3 regions of the Hydrogenophaga sp. LT287 genome follow, and region 3 is predicted to be linked to each of the others. Evidence: predicted binding sites of a transcription regulator. Region 3 holds the regulator's gene; each other region holds the start of a gene.
The links. Region 3 encodes FNR, which switches genes on or off when oxygen is low (the NO sensors DNR and NnrR bind a similar motif). Its sites were predicted from a motif close to TTGATNNNNATCAA; they were not measured.
Positions count from the first base shown of each region.

Region 1: the regulator FNR is predicted to act here: its motif matches at 2,428-2,441, upstream of ubiU (ubiquinone anaerobic biosynthesis protein UbiU).
Region 2: the regulator FNR is predicted to act here: its motif matches at 4,303-4,316, upstream of AC0GNR_RS11520 (fatty acid desaturase).

Region 1 covers NZ_JBVPZC010000007.1:20,361-26,833, reverse strand. Annotated here, with positions in the region: gene trhA (PAQR family membrane homeostasis protein TrhA) at 1-191, opposite strand, end outside; gene ubiV (ubiquinone anaerobic biosynthesis protein UbiV) at 196-1,110, opposite strand; gene ubiU (ubiquinone anaerobic biosynthesis protein UbiU) at 1,307-2,341, opposite strand; gene ytfE (iron-sulfur cluster repair protein YtfE) at 2,479-3,183, opposite strand; gene AC0GNR_RS07780 (RrF2 family transcriptional regulator) at 3,295-3,777, shown strand; gene AC0GNR_RS07775 (type IV pili methyl-accepting chemotaxis transducer N-terminal domain-containing protein) at 3,843-5,792, shown strand; gene AC0GNR_RS07770 (response regulator) at 5,789-6,473, shown strand, end outside.
Region 2 covers NZ_JBVPZC010000013.1:40,437-46,909, forward strand. Annotated here, with positions in the region: gene AC0GNR_RS11505 (DEAD/DEAH box helicase) at 1-1,067, opposite strand, end outside; gene ypfJ (KPN_02809 family neutral zinc metallopeptidase) at 1,159-2,055, opposite strand; gene AC0GNR_RS11515 (DUF4136 domain-containing protein) at 2,339-2,947, shown strand; gene AC0GNR_RS11520 (fatty acid desaturase) at 3,045-4,148, opposite strand; gene dcd (dCTP deaminase) at 4,340-4,915, opposite strand; gene guaD (guanine deaminase) at 4,978-6,252, opposite strand; gene AC0GNR_RS11535 (BMP family ABC transporter substrate-binding protein) at 6,337-6,473, opposite strand, start outside.
Region 3 covers NZ_JBVPZC010000018.1:53,308-59,780, forward strand. Annotated here, with positions in the region: gene ccoG (cytochrome c oxidase accessory protein CcoG) at 1-556, shown strand, start outside; gene AC0GNR_RS13600 (hypothetical protein) at 600-896, shown strand; gene AC0GNR_RS13605 (hypothetical protein) at 978-1,271, shown strand; gene fnr (fumarate/nitrate reduction transcriptional regulator Fnr) at 1,381-2,100, opposite strand; gene hemN (oxygen-independent coproporphyrinogen III oxidase) at 2,283-3,662, shown strand; gene AC0GNR_RS13620 (sulfite exporter TauE/SafE family protein) at 3,737-4,396, shown strand; gene AC0GNR_RS13625 (DMT family transporter) at 4,418-5,344, opposite strand; gene aceA (isocitrate lyase) at 5,728-6,473, shown strand, end outside.

The DNA.
Region 1 (6,473 bases), on a different contig from region 3:
CCGCCCAGCGCGTGGTACAGCGTGGACGCCACATACAGCGCCACCAGCGTGGCGCCGTAGACGCTGAATCCCACGATGCGCCAGGGGTCGCCCTTGAGCGCCGCACTGGTGATGAGCACCACCGCAGCGGCCACGGCCAGCACCGCCCCTACCAGGTGGCTGATGCTGTTGAAGCGTTCGCCGACAACCATGGCTTCAGGCGGTGGCGAGCGCCGCGGGTTCGATGCGCTCCTGTCCGGGCTGGCCGTGCCAGTAGCCATTGCAGTCGCGGTCGCGGTCGGGCAACAGGGGCAGCAGGGCGGTGCGGGCCGATCGCCCATCGAGCGCAGCGCGGCGCACCGCGTCGTACAGCCCGATCACGTCAGCGGTGTGCTGCGACTGCGGGCTGATGCGCGCCACATCCACGCCGAGCGCCGTCAGGTCGCCCCAGGCGTCGATCAGGCTGTGCACGCGGGCCGACTGGGTCTGGATGCCGTTGAGCACCAGGAACGCTGCTTGCTCACGGGTCTTGAGCATCAGGCCGTCGGGGTGGTCAAGGCAGCTGAAGCGGCAGTCGTCCTTGGGCAGGTCGCGGTGTCGCGCGGTGAAGCAGCGGGCCGAAAACGCGAGCGGCAGGCGGCCATGCACGAACACCTCGGTCTGCAGGCCCGCCGGACGAGCCTGCTGCAACAGGGTCAGGTCTTTGCGCGGCATCTCCAGCGGTGCGACCCAGCGCAAAGCGCCCATGGAAGCCACCCATTCCAGGGTGGGCCCGTTGTAGATGTTGAGGTGGGGCCCCGCGACGAACGGTCGTTGCCCGGACAGCGCGCCCACCGCGCCCATGTCATTGGCCTCGACCAGGAAGCCGGTGTTCGCCACCACCTTTTGCATGGCGCTGACGTCGGAGCCCGACTCCAGCAGCACCTGGGTGGACAGCACGGCGGTCTTGCCCGCCGCGCGCATCAACTCGGCCACGTCCAGCCAGTCAGACAGGCGCAGCTCGTGGCGGCGCGAGCAGGTGACCTCGCCGAGGTAGACGATGTCCACCGCGGTCGCTGCCATGGCCTCGTAGAAGTCGAACACGGTCTGGCGGGGCCAGTAGTACTGCAAAGGTCCGAGAGAGAGTTTCATGGAGGTGTCTTGTTTGTCGCTGTTGCGCGTGTCTTGTGGCGCGTTTGCCCTTCACCCCAGAGGGGCGAGGGAGCCAAGACCCAGTCGCCGGGGCGCGTGCCCCATCCAGGGCACCCGTGGAACCGGCTTCGCCGGGCTACAGGGGTGCGTCCCCCTTGGGGGAAGCCGCGCAGCGGCGCAGGGGGGCATCCCAAGCTCACTTCCATTTGCGGTGGTAGGCGCCCAGCGTGTGCTGCTGGCCTTCGGCCACCTGGTCCAGCGAGACCATCCATGCGCTTCTGGGCGTGTAGTGCTGGGGCTGGGCCAGGCAGTCGTCGATCGCTTCGCGCCACACCTTCGTCACCTGCGCCACATAGGCCGGGCTGCGCTGGCGTCCTTCGATCTTGATGGCACGCACGCCCATCTGCAGCAGCTGCGGCAGCAGCGACAAGGTGTTGAGGCTGGTGGGTTCTTCGATGGCGTAGTCGCTGTGCTCGTCTTCCACGTCGAAGCGGCCCTTGCACAGCGTCGGGTAGCTGGCGCTCTCGCCGGCGGCGTAGCGGTCGATCAGCACCCCGTTGAGCCGCGACTCCAGGCCCTGCGGGGTTTCCTGCCAGCGCACCGCCTTGGCGGGCGAACACACGCCGTGCGTGTTGGGCGATTCGCCGGTGACGTAGGACGACAGCGCGCAACGACCTTCCACCATGACGCACAGGCTGCCGAAGCCGAACACCTCGATCTCCACCGGCGTCTTCCCCACCACCTGGCGCACCTGATCGAGCGAGAGCACGCGTGGCAGCACCGCACGCGAAATACCGAACTGCCGGTGGTAGAGGTTGATCGCCTCGGGGTTGGTGGCCGAGCCCTGCACCGACAGGTGCAGCCGCAGCTTGGGGTGGCGCTGCGTGGCGTATTGCATGAGGCCGGGGTCGGCCAGGATCACCGCGTCCACGCCCAGATGCACAGCCTTGTCCATCGCCTCGCGCCAGCGTTCCGGGTGTGCCGCCTGGGGGTAGGTGTTGAGCGCCATGAACACCTGGCTGCCGCGCGCGTGGGCGTAGGTCACGCCGCTGGCGATGGCCGCGTCGTCGAAGTTCAGGCCGGCGAAGTTGCGCGCGTTGGTCGCGTCGCGCAGGCCGAGGTAGACGCAGTTCGCGCCGTTGTCCACCGCGGCCTTGAGCGCGGGCAGGCTGCCGGCGGGGCAGACGAGGTCCATGGCGGCGGATCCGGGTGTCTTGGTGTCAAGGGCCATGGCTTGTCGAGTGGATCCGTTTTCGATCGTGCCGCCATCCGCTGATGGAGCGGGCGTAAAGTTACCAGCGGCACCGCCTTGAAACCTTGACCCACGTCAAGGTGCTCATGGCTTGATCTGGCGCAAGCGGCTTGTTCTCAGGGGCAGCAGGCGGTCGCCTGGGGTTCAAACTGCGGAAACAGCAGGTTGTTTTCCAGGTGGATGTGGTTGATCAGGTCGTCCGACAGCTGGGCGATGCCGGCGTAGAGTGCGCGCCAGGTGTTGCAGGCTCCTGCAGGGGGTGTGGCGTCGCGGCTCAGGGCCATCAGGCGTTCCAGCTGTTCGCCGTGGCTGGTGTGCTCGTCGCGCATCACGGCAATGGGGTGCCGCACCATGGGCGTGCCGCCGGCCTTGAGCATGGGAAACAGCACGGTTTCTTCCTTTTCCATGTGCTCCAGCAACTCGGCCTCCATGGCCTCCAGGTGCGCGGCCAGGCCCACCGGCACGTCGGGACTGTCGCGGTGCACAGCTTCCACCCGGCGCGCCATGCGGATCAGTTCGGGCAGTTGCTCGCGGTGCACCGCGTGGTAACGCGCCAGGATGTGGTCGATCATCGCGCCGGGCGCCTGCGGCGCCGCTTGTGCCGCCGGGCGGTCGAGCTGCGCGAGTTCGGCCAGCACCGCGTCCAGTGGCAGGCCCTTGGCTTCGCAGGCCGCTTGCAGCGCCACCTGGCCACCGCAGCAGAAGTCGAGCTTCAGGCGGCGAAACACGGCGGTGGAGCCGGGCAGGTTGACGGCGATCTGCCCGATGGCTTGCTGGGCGCGGTCGTCGGTGGGGTGGTCCAGGGTGGCGGCGTGGCTCATGGTCTGTGTTCCTTAAAGGTTCATTTGGTGTGAATATATTAGCGCATAAAATCCATCAAACATGCATGTTAAGAAACGGCAAAAGACCATCGGTCATTGGGAGGATGCGGCGTGCGTTTGACGAACTGGACCGACTACAGCCTGCGGGTGCTCATGTACTGTGCCGCCTGCGCGCAGCGCGAGCAGCCCGCCACCATCAGCGAAATTGCCGAGGCCCACGGCATCTCGCGCAGCCACCTCACCAAGATCGTGATGACGCTCTCGGGCATGGGCCTGCTGGAAACCACGCGCGGGCGCGGCGGTGGCCTTCGTTTGCTCAAACCCGCCAAGGACATTGTGCTGGGCGACGTGGTGCGCCAGACCGAAACCGACTTCACGCAGGTGGAATGCTTCGACGCCGAGCACAACAGCTGCCGTCTCGACGGCTATTGCCGGCTCAAAGGGGCGCTGCAGCAGGCCATGGCGAGCTACCTGCAGGTGCTGGACGGTGTGACGCTGGCCGACCTGGTGGCGCCCATGGCGCAGCCCCAGGGCGCGCGGCTGGGCCAGCCCATGCGCGTGGTGCCCGGGTTGCCGCGTCTGGCGTTGCTGTGACGGTGGTTCGGGCCGGTGCCGTGAGCCCGGCACGTGTATCCGGACGCCAGGAAAGCCGCTAACCTATGAACATGCCATCTAGCGCCTCCCTGTCCACCAAACTGGTTCGCCTCGGCGCCGGTTTTCTCATCGTGGCGCTGACCTCCATCGGGCTCACGCTGTGGGTCACCTGGCAGCTCGAAGGCGGCGCGGCCGCGGTCAACGAGGCTGGGCGCATGCGCATGCAAACCTGGCGCATCACCAGCGCGGTGCAGGCCCAGGCGCCACCGGCCGACGTGGTGGCCCTGGTGACCCAGTTCGATGAAAGCCTGGCCTTGCTGCGCAGCGGCGACCCGAGCCGCCCGCTGTTTGTGCCCTGGGAAGCGGGCGTCAGGCGCGAGTTCGCGTCGGTGCAGTCGCTCTGGCAGGTGCAGCGCAGCCTGTGGCTGCAAGGTGACGTCACCACCGAATCGGCCCAGCAGGGCGTGGGCGTGTTTGTGGACGCGATCGACCGCTTTGTGCATGCCATCGAAGACGAGCTTTCGGGCCTGACCGCCATCCTCAACCTGTTTCAGTTCCTCATGATGGCGCTGGCCATCGGGGGTGCCGTGCTCATGCTCTACACCGGCTACCGGTTTGTCATCAACCCGCTGGCCAACATGCGACAGGGTCTGCGCCAGCTGGAAGCGGGTGAGTTTTCGGTGCGGGTAGCGGTGAACACGCACGACGAATTTGGCCAGGTCGCGGCCGGCTTCAACCGCATGGCCGCCACGCTGCAGTCGCTGTACGAAGGGCTGGAGAGCAAGGTGGAGCTGAAGACGCGCCGCATTGAAGCGCAGCGCGCCCGGCTGGAGGCCTTGTACGAAGTGAGTGCATTTTTGGCCAGCGCCAACACCATCGAGGAGCTTTCGCGCGGGTTTTCGCAGCGCGTGCGCCAGGTGATGAAGGCCGATGCGGTGGCGGTGCGCTGGTCGGACGAAGCCAACCAGCGCTACCTGATGCTGGCGTCCGACTGCTTCCCGCAAGAGATGATGGAAGAAGAGCGCAGCCTGCTGGCCGGGGCCTGCGCTTGCGGCAACTTGCAGCCCGACGCGCGCACCCGCGTGATCCCCATCCACAGCCACGACGCAGCGCCCATGCGGCACTGTGCCAAGGTGGGCTACCAGAACGTGGTGAGCGTGCCGGTGCGCCTGCAGCAGCGGCTGATCGGCGAAATCGATCTGTTCTTTCGTGGCGAGATCGCGCTCAATGCCGACGAAACCGAACTGCTGGACGCGCTGGCCAGCCACCTCGCCAGCGCCCTCGAGGGCCTGCGCGCTGCGGCCCTGGAGCGCGAGGCGGCGGTGGCTGAAGAGCGTGCCCTGATCGCCCGCGAGTTGCACGACTCGATCGCCCAGTCGCTGGCGTTTCTCAAAATCCAGGTGCAGTTGCTGCGCACGGCGGTCCAGAAAGAGCAGCCGGTGCAGGTGCAGACCACGCTGGACGAGCTGGACGTGGGCCTGCGCGAAAGCATCCACGACGTGCGCGAGTTGCTGGTGCACTTTCGCACCCGCACCAATACCGACGACATCGAAGCCGCGCTGCAGGAAACCCTGCAGAAGTTCCAGCACCAGACCGGCCTGCCCACCCGCCTGCAGATGGACGGGCAAGGCCTGCCACTGCCGCCCGACGTGCAGGTGCAGGTGCTGCATGTGATTCAGGAAGCCCTGTCCAATGTGCGCAAGCACGCGGACGCCAGCCACGTCAGTCTGGAAGTCGTCAAGGGCGCACGGTGGCGCCTGACCGTGCGCGACAACGGAACCGGTTTTGACGCCGCACACGTCCATGGCCCGACCCACGTGGGCATGAAAATCATGCGCGAACGCGCCGAGCGCATCGGTGCCCAGGTGGAGGTGGCTTCTGCCCCCGCCGGCGGCACCGCCGTGACCCTGACCCTGCCGCCGTACCCCGTGGCCGCCAACGGCACGAGCACGGTGGGCCTGAGCCTGCCGGCCGACCCCTTTGCTGTTGCCGAAAACCGAATGCCTACCCCATGACACAGCCACACCCTCCCCGCATCCAGTTGCTGCTGGTGGACGACCACACCCTGTTTCGCCGCGGCTTGCGCGCCCTGCTGTCGCAAGACGAGCGCTTCGAGGTTGTGGCCGAAGCCGCTGACGCAGGCGAAGCCCTGCGCAGCGTGGAACGCCACCGGCCCGACGTGACCCTGCTCGATAACCACCTGCCCGGTGTGCGTGGGGTCGACGCGGTCCGTGGGCTCAAAGAGGCCGCGCCCAACATGCGCATCCTGATGCTCACCGTGAGCGAAAACGAGGACGACCTGGCCGCTGCCTTGCAGGCCGGCGCCGACGGCTACCTGCTCAAAACGGTGGAGTCCGACCAGCTCGGTGACGCCATCGTCAAGGTGCTCGACGGGGAGTCGGTGATCAGCCCGGAGATGATGACCAAGCTGTTCAAGGCGTTTCGCAACCAGCTGCCCCGCCAGTCTGGCGCGCAGGACGGTGATGTGCCCACCGCGCCGGCGCCCCTGCAAGCGCCCACCGCCAGCAAGACCGACGGCCTGGCCCAGCTGTCGGCCCGCGAGCGCGAGATCCTCGCCCTGATTGCGCGCGGTGACAGCAACAAGCTGATCGCCCGCGAGCTCGACATCGCCGAGACCACGGTCAAGATCCATGTGCAGCACATCCTGCGCAAGCTCCACCTCACCTCGCGGGTGC
Region 2 (6,473 bases), on a different contig from region 3:
CGTGCGCTGACAAACGACACCGCCAGGCCCGAGGCACCCGCGCGGCCGGTGCGGCCAATGCGGTGCACGTAGTCTTCGGCGTTGAAGGGAATGTCGAAGTTGAACACCGCCGGCACGTCCTTGATGTCCAGACCGCGCGCGGCCACATCGGTACACACCAGCAAATCCACCGCACCGCTCTTGAAAGCTTCCAGCGCTTTCAGGCGTTCGTCCTGGCTTTTGTCGCCGTGCAGGGCGGTGGTGTTCAGGCCTTCACGCTCCAGCGAACGCGCCAGCCGGGCACAACCCAGCTTGCTGTTGACGAACACAAAGGCCTGCTTGAGACCGCGCTCGCTCAAAATTTTCTTCAGCACGTGGCGCTTGTCGTCGTCGTCCACGCGGTAGAAATGCTGCTCCACCGTGGAAGCCGTGGCGTTGGAGCGCGCCACTTCAATGGTCACCGGGTCTTGCAGATAGCTGCCCGCCAGGCGCTTGATTTCGGGCGAAAAAGTGGCCGAAAACAGCAGCGTAGTGCGCTGCTTGGGCAGGTAGCTCAAGATGCGCTGCAGGTCGGGCAAAAAGCCTATGTCGAGCATGCGGTCGGCTTCGTCGAGCACCACATATTCCACCTGGTTCAGCACGCAGTTTTTGGCTTCAATGTGGTCGAGCAAGCGCCCGGGCGTGGCCACCAGCACTTCGACGCCTTTTTTCAGCTCGGCGGTCTGGGGCTTCATGTCCATGCCGCCAAACACCACCGCGCTGCGCAGGTTGGTGTACTTGGCATACAGCTTCACTTGCTCGGCCACCTGGTCGGCCAGCTCGCGCGTGGGCAAAAGCACCAAAGCGCGCACCGGGTGCCGGGCGGGCGAGGTGGAGGCGTTTTCGTGCTTCATCATGCGCTGCAGAAGCGGCAGCGTGAAGGCGGCGGTCTTGCCGGTGCCGGTCTGGGCGGCGCCCATCACGTCACGGCCTTGCAACACCACCGGAATGGCCTGCGCCTGGATCGGCGTCATGTTCTCGTAGCCCATTTCGGCCACGGCACGCTCCAGCGAAGGAGAAAGGGAGAGTTCGGAAAAAGATTGGGTCATTTCTGTATCGGTTAGCCCGCTATTGTCTCACTTTGACCCGAAATCACCCAATCAGCCCGCGTCTGGCTTCGCTCTGGGGCCATAGACGGCCTTACAAATTGCGGGCGTTGAAGGTGTCGCACAAGGGCACCTGGCCTTGTTCCAACCCGATGTGGAACCAGCGCTGGCGCTGCGCACTGGTGCCATGGGTGAAGCTGTCGGGCACGATCTGCCCCTGGCTCTTGCGCTGCAGGGCGTCGTCACCAATGGCCGCAGCGGCGTTGAGCGCTTCTTCCACATCGCCGGGCTCCAGAATGGCCTGGGTCTTGTGGTTGTGGTGCGCCCAGATGCCGGCAAAACAGTCGGCCTGCAGTTCCAGCCGCACGCTCAGGGCGTTGTATTCGCGCTGGCTGACACGGCCGCGCATCTGGTCCATCTTGTCGGTGATGCCCAGCAGGTTTTGCACGTGGTGGCCCACCTCGTGGGCAATCACATAGGCCTGCGCAAAGTCGCCAGGGGCGCCAAGCTCGCGTTTGAGCGTGTCGTAAAAGCTGAGGTCGATGTAGACCTTTTCGTCGCCCGGGCAATAAAACGGCCCCATGGCGGACTGACCCGTGCCGCAGGCGGTGGGCGTGGCGCCGCGAAACAACACCAGGCGGGGTTTGCGGTATTCGCTGCCGCCCTGGCGAAACACCTCACCCCACACGTCTTCGGTGCCGCCGAGTACAGCGGCCACAAACTGGCCCATGTCGTCGGTGGGTTTCTGGGTCGCCGCTGGTGCGCTCTGTGTCTGGGCCGGGGCCATGAGGTCGCCACCGCCGCCCAGCACACCCAAAATGGTCATCGGGTTGATACCGAACACCCACCCCGCCACCAGCGCAATGGCGATGGTGCCCAGGCCAATGCCTTTGCCACCGGTGCGGCGACGGCCACCCGTGGGCAGGCCAGCACCCGGCTGCGAGCGCCGGTCTTCCACCTGGTCGGACTGGCGGTTGTTGCCCCACTTCATGGCTGCAACGCCGTCGAATGGGCCAATGGCTGCGGGCAGGCAAGCGTTAGAACGTGCATGGTTTCTCCGGGATCTGCGGTGGGGTGTGGGGAACTCGGCGGTTGCGCGAATGGTCGCACAATGCCTTGGCAACCGAACAGCACGGCCCCGCTTTTCAAACGCAACTCAACGCAACGGCACCGCCACACCCATTATGCAAACAGCCCGCCACTTGCAACCCCACCGGTTTACGCCGGCAGCGCCATCTCGGCGCGCAGCGTGGCGTTGTGCCGCAGGTGTTGCTTTGGCGTCGCTGTTGCTGCTGGCCGGCTGCGCCAGCACGCTCACAGCCAAGGTGACCCGTTTCAACCAGTGGCCAGCCGACGCAGCCGGCCAGCGCTTCAGCTTCGCGCCGGCCGAGCCTGAAAGGGAACTTGAAATGGCGGCTTACCAGGCGCTGGTGGCCACCGAGCTGGAGCGCCTGGGTTTGCAGCCTGCGCCTGCGGGAGAGACAGGGCCGTTTGTGGTGCAGCTGCAGGCCACGCTGAGCGAACGCGAGCGCAAGCGGCTGGAAGCGGTGTACAGCGACCAGTGGGTGTACGTGCCGCCCTGGCGCGATGCACAAGGGCGGCTGTTGGGTGGCCACTGGGTGCCCGACCCCATGGGCGTGCGCTACGTGGGCGACCGCGAGGTGACCCGCACGGTGCAGGAAAGTCGGCTGCAAGTGCGCATCACGGCAGCCCAAGCGCCCACCGGCGTGGCCCGCACGGTGTTCGAGGCCACCGCCGTGCACGACGGCCGTGACGGCGATCTGGTGGAGGTGGTGCCTTACCTGGTGCGGGCCGTGTTTCAGGACTTTCCGGGTGCTAACGCTCAGGTGCGGCGCATCAGCTTTGAGCTGAAAAAACCCTGACTCTGCGCCCAGTGCAGCACACAACCGACACAAAAAAGCGCTGCCATGCAGCGCTTTTTTTATGAATTCGAGAGGCGTTGCTTGACGCTCGCGCCCCTCACACCATGGCGGGCTTGAAGTCGCTGGTGGGGCGACCCTGGAAGTCGGTCCAGCAGCGGCGGGTGAAGTCGTACAGCTTGCATTTGCGGGCGGTGTCAAAGTACCAGGCCCACGAAAATTTCTGCACGATGATGCGGCCTGGCAAGGCCTCTTCCAGCACCTGTTGTGCGCCTTCGAGCTTGTAGAGCGGAATGCTCATGTCCACGTGGTGCGCGGTGTGCTCCATGATGTGGTGCATCAGCGCGCCAATGCGCATGGGGAAGGTCATGTGCACCGTGGTGGAGACAAACGGAGCGGCCTTGGCCCAGGCGGCTTTTTCGTCGTGCCACTGCACGGCGGTGTGCGTGTGGTGCACGTACACCACAAAGCCGATCATGGCGTTCCAGAACATAAACGGCACCACAAAGCCATAGCCCAGGGTAGCCCACACCGACTGCCCGGTGGCAAACGCTGCGGCCACCAGTGCGCCGATCCACACCAACGCGCTGGCAACCACGTACACGCCGTCCCACATGAATTCTTTGCGCTGGGTGCCCATGTAGGTTTTGCGCGGGAAGAACATGCGCAGCCACCACATTTCAATCAGGTAATAAAACGCCGGGCCCAGGCCGCTGCGGTAGAGCCGCTCCAGCGCACGGCGGGTAGGGGACAGCGCTTCAAACTCTTCTTTGGTGAGCGGTGCCCACACAAAGTCCACGCCCTTGAGGTTGGTGTACCCGTGGTGCACCACGTTGTGCCCCACTTCCCACAGGCTGTAAGGCGTGAGCGACACGGTGAAGGCGATGCGGCCTAACACGCGGTTCAGGCGGCGGTGCGGGGTGTAACTCTGGTGGCAGGCGTCGTGCCCGATGACAAACAGCCGCCCGATCATGAAACCCGCCGCCATGCCGCACAGCAGCTTGGCCCACCAGGCGTCCAGCCACACGGTGCCAGCCATGAGAGCCGCGTAAATGACCAGATCCAAGGCCAGCAAAAACACCGCCAGCGCGGTGCGGCGCTCGACGATGGGCGCCAGCCAGCCGCGGATCACCTTGCGGTGCGGCAGGGGCTGCCCCAAGGGAATGGGTTCAGGATGCTGGAACGAAGGGGAAACGTGAGACATGGAGCAGATGGGGAGGTAGGTCCCGGGAAGCACACACGGAAGGCGTGCGGTACACACAAACGCCAGCCAAAGCCAGCGAGGAACACGCAGCGACACCACCGGGGGTGCCCGCAAACAGGAAGCGCGATGCTAGCCGGAGCGCTGCCCCGCCGCTTTGATGCATGTCAAACAGCCCATGCCAGCCCGGGCACTCAGGTCTTGGGCAGCGTCACGCCCACCTGGCCCTGGTATTTGCCGCCACGGTCTTTGTAGCTGACTTCACAGACGTCGTCCTTGTCGCTCTCAAAGAACAGCACCTGGGCGCAGCCTTCACCCGCGTAGATCTTGGCTGGCAGCGGCGTGGTGTTGCTGAACTCCAGCGTCACATAACCTTCCCACTCGGGCTCGAACGGGGTCACATTGACGATGATGCCGCAGCGCGCGTAGGTGCTTTTGCCCAGGCAAATGGTCAGCACATTGCGCGGAATGCGGAAATACTCCATGGTGCGCGCCAGCGCAAAACTGTTGGGCGGAATGACGCACACGTCTTTGTTGATGTCGACAAAGCTGTTTTCATCAAAGTTCTTCGGGTCCACCACGGTGCTGTGGATGTTGGTGAACACCTTGAATTCGGGCGCACAACGGATGTCATAACCGTAGCTGCTGGTGCCGTAGCTCACGATTTTTTCGCCAGCGGCGTTTTGTCGGATCTGGCCCGGCTCGAAGGGCTCGATCATGCCGTGCTGCTCGGCCATGCGGCGGATCCATTTGTCGCTCTTGATACTCATGCTGGTGTGCTCCGTGGAATAGCTGCCGATTGTACGGACGCAGCCCTGCACCGCTGAACGCGTCAGCCCGTCACTGTGCGGACAACAACCCGGTCATCGCCCAGCACGATGAGCGCAAACAGCAATTCTTCCAGGCTGTTGGCCTGGGCGGTCTTGCGTGCCAGCAGCGGCGTGGCCTGCGGGTTGAGCACCACAAAGTCGGCTTCGCAACCCGGCTGCAAGTTGCCCACCACGCCGCCCAAGCCCAGCGCCTGCGCGGCGCCTGCCGTGTGCTGCCACCAGAGCTGGCCGGGGGTCAGGCTCAGGCCGGTCTTGGTGTGTCCCTCACGGCCCACGTAGTAGGCCGCCAGCATGGTGTGAAACGGTGAAAAACTGGTGCCCCCGCCCACGTCGCTGGCCAGGCCGTAGCGCATGCCCGCGGCGTCGGCGGCGGCGTAGTCAAAAAATCCGCTGCCCAGAAAGAGATTGCTCGTGGGGCTGATGGCGGCTGCGGCGCCGGTTTGCTGCATGAGCGCACGGTCGGCCGTGTCCAGGTGGATGCAGTGGGCGTAAATGGCGCGCTCGCGCAGCAGGCCGAAGTCGGCGTACACGCTCAGGTAGCTGCGCGCGTGCGGAAAAAGCTCGGCCACCCACTGCACCTCGTCGCGGTTTTCGGCCACATGCGACTGCACCCAGACGCTGGGGTAGCGGGCGGCCAGCTCGCCCGCGCCGCGCAACTGCTCGGGCGTGCTGGTGGGCGCAAAACGCGGCGTGATGGCGTAGCCCAGGCGGTCCACGCCGTGCCAGCGCTGGATCAGCGTTTCGGTGTCGATCAGGCTTTGCTCGGTGTCATCGCGCACGCCGTCGGGGCTGTGCCGGTCTTGCAGCACTTTGCCGGTGATGAGGCGCACGCCCCGGGCCTGAGCGGCTTCAAACATGGCGTTGACGGAACTCGGGTGCGAGGTGGCAAACGCCAGCGCCGTGGTGACACCGTGGCGCAGCAACTCGTCCAGAAAAAATTCGGCCACGCCGCGTGCGTAGTCCATGTCTGAAAACCGCGACTCGTGCGGGAAGGTGTAGTTTTCCAGCCAGGGCAACAAGCCCGCCGCGGGCGCCCCGATCACATCGGTTTGCGGATAGTGGATGTGCATGTCCACAAACCCCGGCGCAATGATGTGGCCCCGCAGGTCTTCAATGGCCACACCGGGGAAGCGGTCCACCAACGCGGTATGGTCGCCCACGGCGCGCACCACGCGCTGCCCGGTGGCATCTGGCCCCACCACCAGCAGGCCATCGGGCTCGAAGACGGGGGTCTGGTCGTCGGCAAAACGGAGAACGGCGGCGCGGTAGGCTTTCATAAGGCCTTGAGCTTAGCGGGGTTCTGCCCCGCAGGCATACCGCTCTTGGCATAGTTGCCATGCCGGCAGACACCCCGCCAACCGTCAGTGACCCAGCTTGGCCTGCACGCCGTCCACCAGCCAGTTCATGTTGAGAATGTCGGCGTCCGACAGCGCCTGCCCCGCGCCGATGACCACCTGGCCCTCGTTGCTGAGCACCGCGGTTTTGGCCGCAAACACCC
Region 3 (6,473 bases):
CGAATGCATCGGCTGCGGTGCCTGTATTGACGTGTGTGACGAGGTCATGGACAAGGTGGGTTATCCGCGCGGCTTGATCAAGTACTCCACCGAGAATGGGGTTGCTCAGGGCTGGACCACGGCTCAAATGATCAAGCGAGCGTTCAGACCCAGGGTGCTGGTGTACACCGGTATCCTGCTGGCCATCACCCTGGCTGTGATGGTCAGCTTGTTCATGCGCAAGCCGCTCAAGGTGGACGTGATCCGCGACCGGGGCGCATTGGCCCGCATGGTGGAGCAAGGACGCATTGAAAACGTCTTCCGGCTGCAAATCATGAACGCCACCGAATCCACACAGCGCTACGTCATCACGGTGTCCGGCCTGTCGGGTGTCACCATTGCTTCGGAAAACAAAGTCGAGGTGTTGCCCACTGAGGTCCGCTCGGCCGTGATTCGGGTTCAGATACCGCCGGATGCTGCAAACCCGGGCTCGCACCCCATCCAGTTCAGCATCCGCTCGGTTGGTGACGAGCCAGTCGAGGTTTCCGAGAAAGCTGCCTTCCTGGTCCCGCGCTGACGACATTCAGCGCCATTTGACATTCCCATTTCGGAGCTACAACATGAGCAACGCGCCCTTGACCCAGCCCCCAAGCCATGAAAATACCCCCTGGTGGAGAATTCCACATGTGGTGTTCGTGCCGGCTCTTCTGTTGTGTGGGGTGATAGCGACCAGCACCATGGTGGTCATTTCGTCGATGGACCAGGATCCGGTGCTTGACAAGGAGGTCTACGAGCGAGAGCGCAGGGCGGCACTGGCACTGGAGGGGCAAGCAAGGATCGATGCGCTGATGGCTGTGCAGCCAGCCAATCAGGGTCGAAACCATGCGGCTTCACCTTTGGTGCCCTCTGAAAAATAATGGCCAGCCTGGCTACCGGTGCAGCTGTACCCGGGTGCTTGTCGCTTTAACAAAACCAGATATGGAAGAGGAGCCGCACCGATGTGGACACAGCGTTTGATGTGGATAGCATGGCCTGCTTTTTTGGTGGCCGCGGTGCTGGAAATGGTGGTGTTTGCTTTTGTCGATCCCAGCGATCTGCATTGGTTTGGCTCTCCTCTGGCCCTGTCGCGGGAAGCGGTTTACACCCTCGCGTTCTTTGTGTTCTGGGGTGCAACCATGGTTTCCAGCGCCTTGACAACTTTGCTCGCCATGTCGCCATTTGAGGTGAACCGTTGCCCGATACCCGCAGACGAGCGACCAACCGACTGCGCCAAGAACGGTCGCTGCGGCTGAAACGGCTAGCGCCTTCAGCGCCAACAAAAACCCCGGAGAGGCGTATGCGCCTGTCCGGGGTTTTTTTGTTGGGCATTCGCCCAGGTTTTCGTTGTGTGTCGCGGTGGATTCAGCGGCAAGTTTGCGGATTCACGATCTGCTTGAGCCCTTCGGTGCTCTTGATGTGAACATAGCGCTGTTTCACTTCGATAATGCCGTCGTCAACGAACTTGGAGAAAGTGCGGCTCACCGTTTCGAGCTTCATACCCAGGTAGCTGCCGATCTCTTCGCGGGTCATGCGCAAAATCAGCTCGGACTGTGAGAACCCGCGGGCATGAAGCCGCTGGACCAGATTGAGCAAGAAAGCCGCCAGCCGTTCTTCGGCGCGCATGCTGCCCAGCAGCAGCATCACCGAGTGGTCGCGCACGATCTCGCGGCTCATGATCTTGTGGACGTGGTGTTGCAGGGTGGTGAATTCGCGTGAGAGCTCTTCCACCTGGTCAAAAGGCATCACGCACACCTCGGCGTCCTCCAGTGCAATCGCGTCGCACGAGTGGTGGTCGCTGACGATGCCGTCCAGGCCAATGATTTCTCCCGTCATCTGAAAGCCGGTCACCTGGTCACGGCCGTCTGCGGTAGTAACGCAGGTTTTAAAAAAACCAGAACGAACGGCAAATAGCGACGTGAACTTGTCGCCCGTGTTGAAGAGCGCGGAGCCGCGCTTGATGCGGCGGCGTGTGGAAATCACCGCGTCGAGCTTGTCTATCTCTTCGCTGTTCAGACCCATGGGCAGGCACAACTCCCGCAGGTTGCAGCTTGAGCAGGCGACTTTGATGCTTTGAATGTCCATAATTTTTCCAGGATTGCGGGGTTAGCTTAACGCATCGGCCCGAGCACTGTCGAGAAAAGGCCGGTCTGGAGTCTGGGGGCAATCCTGGGGACAACCCCCGGTCCGACCGAGGCCTTGATCAAGATCAAAGGCGCTGGCGCGCTCATGCGGCACATTCAGCCCTCAGAACTGGAGAACTGTTTGTGAGTCATGCTATTTCCAACGAGTTGCTCAAGCGATTCGACATTCCTGGGCCTCGTTACACCTCGTACCCGACGGCAGACCGATTCGTCGAAGCTTTCGCGGAGCAAGACTATATACAAGCGCTGGAGCAGCGCCGAGTGGGTTCCATGGCGCTGCCGCTGTCGCTGTATGTGCACATTCCGTTTTGTGAGTCGGTCTGCTACTACTGCGCCTGCAACAAGGTGATCACGAAGCACCACGAACGTGCAGCCGAATACCTGCGCTATCTGTCTCGTGAGGTGGAGCTGCAGGTGCAGCACTTCGGGCAAGGTCACAGCGTGTCGCAGCTGCACCTGGGCGGCGGTACCCCCACTTTTCTGTCCGATGCCGAGCTGGAAGACCTGATGTCGATGATCCGGCGCAATTTCACGCTGGTGCCGGGTGGTGAGTATTCGATTGAAGTGGACCCTCGCACGGTGACCGACCAGCGGTTGCAGACGTTGGCCAGACTGGGCTTCAACCGCTTGAGCTTTGGTGTGCAGGATTTCGATCCGGCGGTGCAAAAAGCGGTGCACCGGGTGCAACCCGCTGAACAGGTTTTTGCCCTGGTGGAAACCGCCCGCAAGATCGGGTTTGAGTCGGTCAATGTGGACCTCATCTACGGTTTGCCCCTGCAAACCCCGGAATCTTTTGCGCGCACCTTGGCCCAGGTCAACGAGTTGCGTCCGGACCGCATTGCGCTGTATGCCTACGCCCATCTGCCTTCGCGGTTCAAGCCACAGCGCCGCATCATCTCTGCCGAACTGCCCAGCGGCGGCGACAAGCTGGCCATGCTGTCGGCCTCGCTGGACGCGTTCATGGACGCGGGGTATGTGTATGTGGGCATGGACCACTTTGCTTTGCCCACCGATGCACTGGCCGTGGCCAAGCGCCAAGGTCGTCTGCACCGCAACTTTCAGGGCTACAGCACCCAGCCCGATTGCGATTTGATCGCTCTGGGCGTTTCGGCCATCGGACGCATTGGCGCCACCTACAGCCAGAACGCCAAAACGCTCGACGAGTACTACGACGCGTTGGACCAGGGGCGTCTGCCCATCGTGCGCGGCCTGGCGTTGACGCGGGATGACCTGTTGCGACGCTCCGTCATCATGTCGCTCATGTGCCAAGGCCAGTTGCAATACGAATCCATCGAGCTCGGCCACCTGATCGATTTCAAGTCCTACTTCGCGCGTGAGCTGGAAGTGTTGTCCGGCTTTGTAGAGAGCGGGTTGGTCACCATGGATGACACGGGCGTCGAGGTCACGACTACAGGTTGGTTTCTCGTGCGTGCCATCGCTATGGTGTTTGACAAGAACCTGCAGGTTGACCTGGACCGGGCGCGTTTTTCGAAAATCATCTGAGCGTTCAGCGGGATACCGCGGGCGCAGGCGTTGCCCGTGCCCGGCCTGCGCTACAGTGACTTATGCAGACTTCAATGGCGATCACGGCCCTGTTCATGGGCCTCGCGGGCGGGCCCCACTGCGTGGCCATGTGCGGCGCGGCTTGCGCGGGCATCAGCCGTGCGGCGGGTGAGCGCAGCACCCGCGCGCTGTGGACCTTCCAGTTCAGCCGCATGCTGGGCTACGCACTCTTCGGCGCCTTTGCCGCCGGCTCGGTGCAAGGCCTGGCCTGGTTGGGCACCAACACCGCGGTGCTGCGCCCTGTGTGGACCATGTTCCATGTGGCCGCTCTTTTGCTCGGTGCCGTGCTGATCTGGCAGGCCCGCCAGCCCGCCTGGATTGAAAACCTCGGTCAATCGATTTGGCGAAAGGCCCGTCCTGTGATGGCCTCCCTGGGACAGCGCGCACCTGTGGTGTTGGGTGTCGCTTGGGCACTCATGCCTTGTGGCTTGCTGTATTCGGCCTTGCTGGTGGCGTCCCTGTCGGCCAATGCAGCAGAGGGCGCTGCCATCATGGCGCTGTTCTCCATCGGCACATCCATATCGCTTACCGCAGGTCCTTGGCTGCTGTTGCGGTTGCGCGGTGGCCGCTCAGGTGCGTGGGGCATTCGCCTTGCCGGTCTGGCACTGGCGGCCACGTCGGGCTGGGCCCTGTGGATGGGCATCACCAACCCCACCGGGCTCTGGTGTGCCTGATCTTTGTCGCTGAATGGGGCCTCAGCCGGCACGGGCACGCCGGCCGGGCAGGGTGGCCAGCACCAGGCCCAGCAGCGCAATGCCAAACGCCACCACTTGCAAGCCTGTGAGCCGTTCGCCCATGAACAGCACGCCAATGGCGGCAGCGCTCACGGGCAGCATCACCGTGAACACGCCGGCTTGTGACGCTGGCACCGTCTTCAGGCCGGTCATCCAAAGCCACACGGTCCACATACTGGCGGCCAAACCGTAAAAAACCAGCAGGCCCCAAACGGGTGCCTGGACCGCACCAAAGTCAAACTGCCATGCAGCCCACAGCCCAAACGGCGTGACAAGGGCAAAGCCCCAGAGGTTGATGATGGCCGAAATGCGCTTGGGGCTCAGACCATCGGTCAAGCGCTTGCCAATGACCACGTAGGCGGCCTCACAAACCACCGCTGCAAACACCAGCAGATTGCCTAGCAAGCTGCGGCTGATGCCGAAGGGGCCACTCGTATCAGCCAGCACCGGCATGGCCGGGTCTGCTTTCTGCAAGGAAAACAGCCCGATGCCGATGGCCGCACAAGCAATGCCAGCCGCACTGCGCCAGCCGATGCGCTCGCGTAGAAACAACCAGCTGAGCACAGCCACCACGGCGGGTATGGACGACATGACCACGCCCGCGGCCACAGCGGTGGTCATGCTTACCCCAAACAGCATGCAGATCGAGAACAGGAAGTTGCCCAGGAACGACTCCAGAAACAACAGGCGGCGTGTGTGGCTTGATATGGGGGCCTCGTCGGCGGGCTTGCGCATCCACCGCCACATGGCCAGACCACCAATGCCAAAGCGCATCCAGGCCAGCAAAAACACGGGAAACACCAACACCAGTGGCTTGGATAGCGCCACATAACTTCCCACCAATGCCATGCTCAGGCCCAGGCTGGCGTACGCCCACCATCGGTTCATGGCGCACCTTTTCGAATGGATTGGATTTGCATGGCTGCGGATCATGCCTGATTCATCCAAAGCACCGAAGTTGTGCGTTGGCATGGTTCGGACCCAGGCATGCAGGGACCACCCCACATCCGTTTCCCACGATGAGGGCATCGATCTTCATAATGTGGAAAATAAAAATGCTGCAATGCAAGAATATTTCTCATTACGGGAAACAAATTCCCATATTGAGAAATATCATAGGAAGTGCATTGAATTTAAACGATAAAATATTTGTCTTGTATAAGACATAAGAGCTTTTCAAACTCTTCTATAAGACTTAAAGTCTGTTCATCGGCACTGTCCTTGCAAGCCAAGTGGCCGAACCTGTTTTCTCAACCTCACGGAGTAGTTTCATGTCCCAAACACTGACCCGCCAGCAACAGATCGAAGCCCTCGAAAAAGACTGGGCCACCAACCCCCGCTGGAAGGGCGTCAAGCGCGGCTACACCGCCGCCGACGTGGTGCGTCTGCGCGGCAGCATGCAGCCTGAATACACGCTGGCCAAAAACGGCGCTGAAAAGCTGTGGGCCAAGGTCAACGGCGGCGCCAAAAAAGGCTACGTGAACGCATTTGGTGCCATCACCGCCGGTCAGGCCATGCAGCAGGCCAAGGCCGGCTTGGAGGCTGTGTACCTGTCGGGCTGGCAAGTCGCCGCTGATGGCAACACTTCCGAGACCATGTACCCCGACCAGTCGCTGTACGCCTACGATTCGGTGCCCACCATGGTGCGCCGCATCAACAACACCTTTAAGCGCGCTGATGAAATTCAGTGGGGCCGCGGTATCGAGCCAGGTTCGCCCGAGTTTGTGGACTACTTCCTGCCGATCGTGGCCGATGCAGAAGCCGGTTTCGGCGGCGTGCTCAACGCGTTCGAACTGATGAAGAACATGATCGCTTCCGGTGCCGCCGGCGTTCACTTTGAAGACCAGTTGGCCGCCGTGAAGAAGTGCGGTCACATGGGTGGCAAGGTGCTGGTGCCCACGCAAGAAGCTTGCGAAAAGCTGATCGCAGCCCGTTTTGCCGCTGACGTCATGGGTGTCTCCACCATCGTGCTGGCCCGTACCGACGCCGAAGCCGCCAACCTGATCACCAGCGACCA